Regions from separate parts of the Turicibacter sp. GALT-G1 genome, predicted to be linked through region 1. Evidence: riboswitches for the same ligand, from Rfam matches in the RefSeq annotation. Region 1 holds a riboswitch; each other region holds the start of a gene.
The links. A riboswitch is a leader RNA that binds a small molecule or an ion and turns the genes downstream of it on or off. The one in region 1 is predicted to bind S-adenosylmethionine.
Positions count from the first base shown of each region.

Region 2: it holds a riboswitch for S-adenosylmethionine, as region 1 does, so the genes downstream of both, NEH74_RS03380 (methionine ABC transporter ATP-binding protein) here and NEH74_RS06265 (methionine ABC transporter ATP-binding protein) in region 1, are expected to answer to the same signal.
Region 3: it holds a riboswitch for S-adenosylmethionine, as region 1 does, so the genes downstream of both, metK (methionine adenosyltransferase) here and NEH74_RS06265 (methionine ABC transporter ATP-binding protein) in region 1, are expected to answer to the same signal.

Region 1 covers NZ_JAMQUS010000031.1:24,400-26,675, forward strand. The annotation lists gene NEH74_RS06260 (methionine ABC transporter permease) at 1-366, opposite strand, end outside; gene NEH74_RS06265 (methionine ABC transporter ATP-binding protein) at 366-1,379, opposite strand; SAM riboswitch class I at 1,503-1,603, opposite strand; gene NEH74_RS06270 (manganese efflux pump MntP family protein) at 1,808-2,276, shown strand, end outside.
Region 2 covers NZ_JAMQUS010000015.1:55,274-57,549, reverse strand. The annotation lists gene NEH74_RS03385 (DUF6320 domain-containing protein) at 1-580, shown strand, start outside; SAM riboswitch class I at 686-788, shown strand; SAM riboswitch class I at 873-974, shown strand; gene NEH74_RS03380 (methionine ABC transporter ATP-binding protein) at 1,069-2,112, shown strand; gene NEH74_RS03375 (methionine ABC transporter permease) at 2,096-2,276, shown strand, end outside.
Region 3 covers NZ_JAMQUS010000027.1:63,927-66,202, forward strand. The annotation lists gene metK (methionine adenosyltransferase) at 1-1,051, opposite strand, end outside; SAM riboswitch class I at 1,522-1,623, opposite strand; gene NEH74_RS05665 (DNA recombination protein RmuC) at 1,697-2,276, opposite strand, start outside.

The DNA.
Region 1 (2,276 bases):
TTTATCAATTTCGCGAAGCGCGATTTCAACAAGACGCCCATAGAAAGGAGCGGCTCCTATAATTAAAGCTGGTAGGGCTGCATTCGGCCCAAGGACCGTCCCAACTAAGAATTTTGTAAAGTTTAACAAAAGAATGATTAAAATGACAAATGGAATTGAACGAAAAATGTTAACAAATGCTGATAAAACACGATTAATCCATTTATTTTCTAAGAGTTGATTCGGTGCTGTTAAAAATAAGACTAACCCGATAATTAATCCTAAAATAAAGACGAAGATACCTGCGATAGCAGTCATATATAATGTTTCAAGCGTTGCCGAGAACATTTTATCCCATTTGACATTTGGTAGTAATAATAAAAACATTATGAAATCACCTCAACTTCTACCCCAACTTCTTTTAAATAATTAAGAGCTGGAATGATTTCTAGACCCGTAAGTTGAACATAAAGAGAACCGTAGCCACCCTCTTGAGTTTGTACGACCTTTCCTTGAATAATATTAATGTCCACTTGGTAGTTACGAATAACGTTTGTGATGAAAGGTTGTTCTGCTTTTTCTTTTAGATATTTCAGAAGAACAATTTTTCCTTTAGGGAACTTTTTAATTAGATGTTCGACCGTCTCAATTGAGTCATCTTCACTCGCTACTTGTTTAACGAAACGTTCAGTAACTGGATGCTGAGGATTAGAGAAAACCGTTAAGACATCTCCTTGTTCAACGATACGCCCACTTTCCATAATCGCCACATGATGACAAATTTTTTGAATCACATGCATTTCATGTGTGATTAGAACAATAGTTAAGTTATATTTTTTATTAATTTGAACAAGTAAATCTAAAATTTCATCTGTTGTTTGCGGATCAAGGGCTGAAGTGGCTTCATCACAAAGTAGAACTTTAGGATTGTTAGCCAATGCACGTGCAATCCCAACGCGTTGTTTTTGTCCACCACTCAATTGAGAGGGATAATTGTCTTCTTTTCCACTTAAACCAACTAATTGAATAAGTTCTAAAACTCGTGGCTTGATTTCTTCTTTTTTTACCCCTGCAATCTCAAGTGAGAAGGCGATATTTTCAAATACCGTACGTGACCAGAGTAAATTAAAGTGTTGAAAGACCATTCCAATTTGTTGTCGAGCTAATCGAAGCTCTTTAGAGGAGATTTGAGTTAAATCTTTCCCATCAATGGTAACTGTCCCTTCAGTTGGACGTTCCAGTAAGTTTAACATTCGAATTAGTGTACTTTTTCCAGCCCCACTGTAACCGATAATTCCGAATATTTCCCCTTTTCGGATAGATAAGTTAACCGAATCTACAGCAGTGACACATCCAGAATTCGTATTAAATATTTTTTTTATTTGATTAAGAACAATCATGAAATTCTCCCCTTTCGTTCTCTTAATCAGATGCTACAATTTTCTTATTTATGAAATAAAAAAACCTTTCTACTTCGATAAGCAGAAAGGTGTATTACATAATTTATATGTAGATCACACTTTCCCTTATCTTTCAGACAATGTCTGCAGGAATTGGCACCGTATCATGACTGATTGGTTGCCGGGCATCATCGGGCCTGTCCCTCCGCCTCTCGTGATAAGAGTTTGTTAAGTTGTATAAAATTGTAAATCTTAATAACTATTATAAATCCTATTTATGGAAAGTCAATTATTTTTTTCCACAAACAGGCCACATTTATTAAGTCTTATATAGGGATAATATGAGATAGAAAAATTTTAATCATATATTTGTAATCATTTCGATAAGATGTAAAGATAAAAGGAAACTAAAGTTGGGGTGAGAATCGTTGAAAGAATATTTAGTAGTTATCATGATAATGTCAGTTGCATTAGCTATGGATGCATTTGCGGTTGCTATTACATTAGGAATGGATGGATTAGCCCATACAGTGAGAGATCGTCTTAAAGTATCCATTAGTTTTGGCTTTTTTCAAGGTCTGTTATTTGTCATTGGAATTGTTTCATTAAAGTTTGTTAGTGGAGAAATCACGACGTATAATCATTTAATCGCTGGTGTGATTTTAATTATATTAGGTGTTAGAATGTTAAAAGAAGCTTTTGAAAGCTCGAAAGAAGAATATATTGAATCTCATGAGATGGGCTTCAATAAAAAAAAAGATTTATCCTTAAAGTTACTTGCGATGTTTGGGATAGCGACAAGTATCGATGCTTTAGCAGCGGGGATTACTTACGGGTTAATTTATGAACAATTAATTCTGGCTACTATTGTCATAGCAACTATTGCATTTTTATTTT
Region 2 (2,276 bases), on a different contig from region 1:
TGAATTTGAAATTGAACGAGATTATCCAGAGCAATTTGCAAAAAAACGCCGTTTTTCTATTCGAAAATCCATTATTTTTTTAGCGATGATGATTATCTCCTTCTCATTTATCAGTGGGATTTTTCAAGATTTTCAATGGAATTGGGTATTCATTATTACAGCTGCAACACTTTACTTAACTATTAGTGCTATTTTAGGATCACGTGTGAAAAGAAATATTGGTCCAAATATTTTAACACAGGTTATTGGAATATCGGCTTTATCAATCATTATTGATTATTTTTTGGGATATAGTGGGTGGTCTTTAGAGATTATTTTCCCGCTGGGGTTAATGGCTGGAACAACTATAATTACTGTCATGATTCTTCTTAATTCAAAGCGATTTACGGATTTAGTTATTTATCAATTGATGTTTGGATTGATGGGAATTGTGATTTTGGCGATGATTTATTTCCAAGTCATTCTGTTTCGTCAAATTGCTATTATTGGAAGTTATTATACGATCATTACTTGTGTCGGTTTATTCTTCTTTGCAGATCGTCAGATGATTCATGAGTTGAAGAAAAAATTTCATTATTAATTAATATTTTTGATAAAAAATACAAATTATGTAAGAAATGATTTACAAATAGAAAAATAGATGTTATAGTATCCATAAGTTAAATAATTCCAATTGAATCGTGATTCCTTATAAAGAGAAGTGGAGGGACAGGCCCGATGAAGCTTCAGCAACCAGTACAGATGTACAGTGGTGCTAAATCCGACAGAACTATTCTGAGAGATGAGGAGAACAGGTTAGTATGCTGATTTTAAACTAAGGTGTTCTTCTGATTTCTCAGAAGGAATCCTTAGTTTTTTTAATTAAATAATAATCCTTATCGAGAGAAGTGGAGGGACAGGCCCGATGAAGCTTCAGCAACCAGTACAATGTACAAAGGTGCTAAATCCGACAGAGCTATTCTGAAAGATGAGGGAGTGAGTGAGAATTTATTTAGATTTGAACGGACTTCTTTCATCAGCATAAGGAGTCCGTTTTTATTTTGGAAACAGCAAGAAAGGAGAGTCAATATGATTGAACTGAAGAATGTGAGTAAAACTTTTTCGCTAAAGGGGAAGATTGTTGAAGCGGTTAAAGAGGTTAATTTGACAGTAGAAGCTGGTGAAATTTTTGGGATTATTGGATATAGTGGTGCAGGCAAGAGTACTTTAATTCGATGTTTAAATTTTTTAGAAGTTCCAACTGAAGGTGAAGTGATTGTTAATCGTCAAGTGCTAAATCAATTATCGCCCAAAGAATTAAGATTAGCTCGTCACAAAATTGGGATGATTTTTCAGCACTTCAATTTATTAAAGACACGAACTGTTTTTGATAACGTTGCTTATCCGTTAAAAGGTCAAAAAATTAGTAAAGAAGAAAAGAAGGAAAAAGTACTACGTCTTTTGAATTTAGTGGGTCTAGAGGATAAAGCAGATGTGTATCCTTCCCAATTAAGTGGGGGACAAAAGCAACGTGTGGCCATTGCACGAGCATTGGCTAATGATCCTCAAGTTCTATTATGCGACGAGGCAACATCTGCACTTGATCCACAGACGACAAAGTCGATTTTAAAACTTCTTAAAGAAATTAATAAAGAGTTAGGATTAACGATTGTGTTAATTACGCATCAAATGGAAGTGGTTAAAGAGATTTGTCATAAAGTTGCGGTCATGGAGAAGGGCCGTATTATTGAACAAGGAAATATTGTTAGTGTCTTTTCAAATCCACAATCAGAGATTACAAAAGATTTTGTGTCCTCATTATTCCAAGATGAGAAAATCTTTGAGTTATTAGCAGAAAGAGCACCACTAGAAGAACTGAGTCACTTAGAGAAGCTAGTTAAAATCTCATTTGTTGGTCAGCAAACAGGACATGCCTTTATTTCGAAGTTATCAAAGCAATTTAATGTAGAGGCAAGTATTTTATTTGGAAGCATTGAGATTATTCAAAAGACCCCGATTGGTCATTTGATTGTTAGCTTCCATGGTAACAAAGAAGAAATCTTTAGTGCGATTAACTATTTAGAAAACTCAGATATTCAGGTGGAGGTGTTAAAGAATGAATCAGTTGCTTAATCAAATTTGTCCGAATGTCGTAGCGTATTTTCCAGAGTTAATTCAAGCGCTATGGGATACATTATTGATGGTGGTCATCTCGGGATTGTTTGCTGTGTTAATTGGTTTACCCATTGGAGTTGTTTTAGTCGTGACAAGACCGGGACATTTGTTAGAACAAAAAG
Region 3 (2,276 bases), on a different contig from region 1:
GACGTAAGTCGAAGTTTTGACGAATAACTTCTACAATCTTGGCATTTGATACTTTTCCTGTTCCAAATGTATCAACCATGATTGAAGTTGGCTGAGCAACACCGATGGCATATGATAATTGAATTTCAATTTTATCAGCATATCCCGCTGCAACTAAGTTTTTAGCAACATAACGAGCTGCATAAGCTGCTGAACGGTCTACTTTAGTTGCATCTTTTCCAGAGAATGCTCCACCACCATGACGTGCATATCCTCCGTATGTATCAACGATAATTTTACGTCCTGTTAATCCAGCATCTCCGTGTGGTCCACCAATGACAAAGCGTCCTGTTGGATTAACTAAGTAGCGAGTATTTTCTGTTACTAAGTTTTGTGGTAACACTGCATCAAAGACATGTTTTTTAATATCTGCTTCGATTTGTTCGTGACTTACTTCTGGTGAATGTTGTGTTGAAAGTAAAACAGTATCGATTGCAACTGGTTTTCCTGCCTCATCATATTCAACTGTTACCTGTGTTTTACCATCTGGACGTAAGTAATCTAAGGTTCCATTTTTACGAACTTCAGTTAAACGACGAGATAATTTATGTGCTAATGAGATTGGTAAAGGCATATATTCTTCAGTTTCATTTGTGGCGAAACCAAACATTAATCCTTGATCCCCTGCACCAATTGCTTCAATTTGCTCATCAGTCATAATTCCTGTACGAGCTTCTAATGCTTGATCAACCCCCATTGCAATATCTACAGATTGTTCATCAATAGCTGTTAACACAGCACAAGTATCTGCATCAAACCCATATTTCGCACGGTTATATCCAATTTCACGAATTGTTTCACGAACAACCTTTTGGATATCAACATATGAAGAAGTAGTAATTTCTCCAAATACTAAGACTAATCCTGTTGTCACAGACGTTTCACAAGCAACGCGTGCCATAGGATCTTTTGCTAAGATAGCATCTAAAATTGAATCTGAGATTTGATCTGCAATCTTATCTGGATGCCCTTCTGTTACAGATTCTGATGTAAATAATCGACGTTCTGACATACTAATGTCCTCCTTCTAATTACACTAAGAAATACTCTATATTATTAAGTTCCTGACGAGAGATAATAGCTCGGGCCGGTTAATATTTAAAAATCATTAACAAAATCAATCATTCATACCTATAATGGACAATTTAAGAAAAATAATCCACCTTTTCTAAGTAATTCTTTTTTCTTTAACAAACTAGTACATATAATCTATCGCTGGCCGCTCAGATCATGAGCATACTAGCGGATAACATGGAAAGAACAACTTATAGTTTCACCTACGGTGTACAGTTTATCTAACTTTTACTCTGTTTAAAGAGATAAGCTTACATATAGCTCATCTAATGCGGTAAAACCACAAAGGCTGGTCGGATTCACTACTGCTCATCACTCCTTAGCACTTGAGTGGATAACCCCGAAGTTGTCCCTTTAGGCTAACAAAAAAAGTCCGCTATAAGCGGACTTGAATGACTGATTCAAACCCTCTTATTGCTCGAGTTAAACTCGCTTGGGTCGGCACCTTCCTATTCAAGGAGGTTGCCGCGACTTCATAGGCCCCTATGCCTCCATCGCTCTTAATAAGAGTATATTATTATATTTATTTTTAATTTCATTATTCATTATAAGAAAAAACTCGTAACTTGTCAATTATTAACGGTTATTCTTTAAAATCTAATTCAACATTTGAAATCGAATCAAAGCGAGTTCCAATTTTTTCAGTCGTAATATGAATCTCTTTGACATCTTTTGAAACTGTATCAATGTGTTTACTTAATTTATCCCAACGTTCCTTATATCGCTTAAATTCATCTCCTAATTTATTTAACTCTTGTTGAATGACTAAAGCATGACGATCGCGTTCAAGATTATTTATAATGACTTGAATCGTTGTTAAAGTCGACATTAAAGTTGTTGGAGAAACTAACCAAACTCGTCTTTGTTGAGCATATTCAATTAAATCAATATGGTAAGCATTAATCTCTGCAAAAATGGCCTCTGCTGGCAAAAATAAAATCGCCTGATCCGATGTTTCCTCCGGTGTAATATACTTCATGGCAATATCATCAATATGCTTTTTCACATCTTGTTTAAACTGCTTGGTGGCAATTTTACGTTCTACATCAGGTAAGTTACGATCCATCATTCGCTGATAGTTTTCCAATGGGAATTTCGAATCAATCGGTAAATTTCCTAATGGGGCTGGTGCAAATAAAATCGCATCAACCATCGTTCCATTT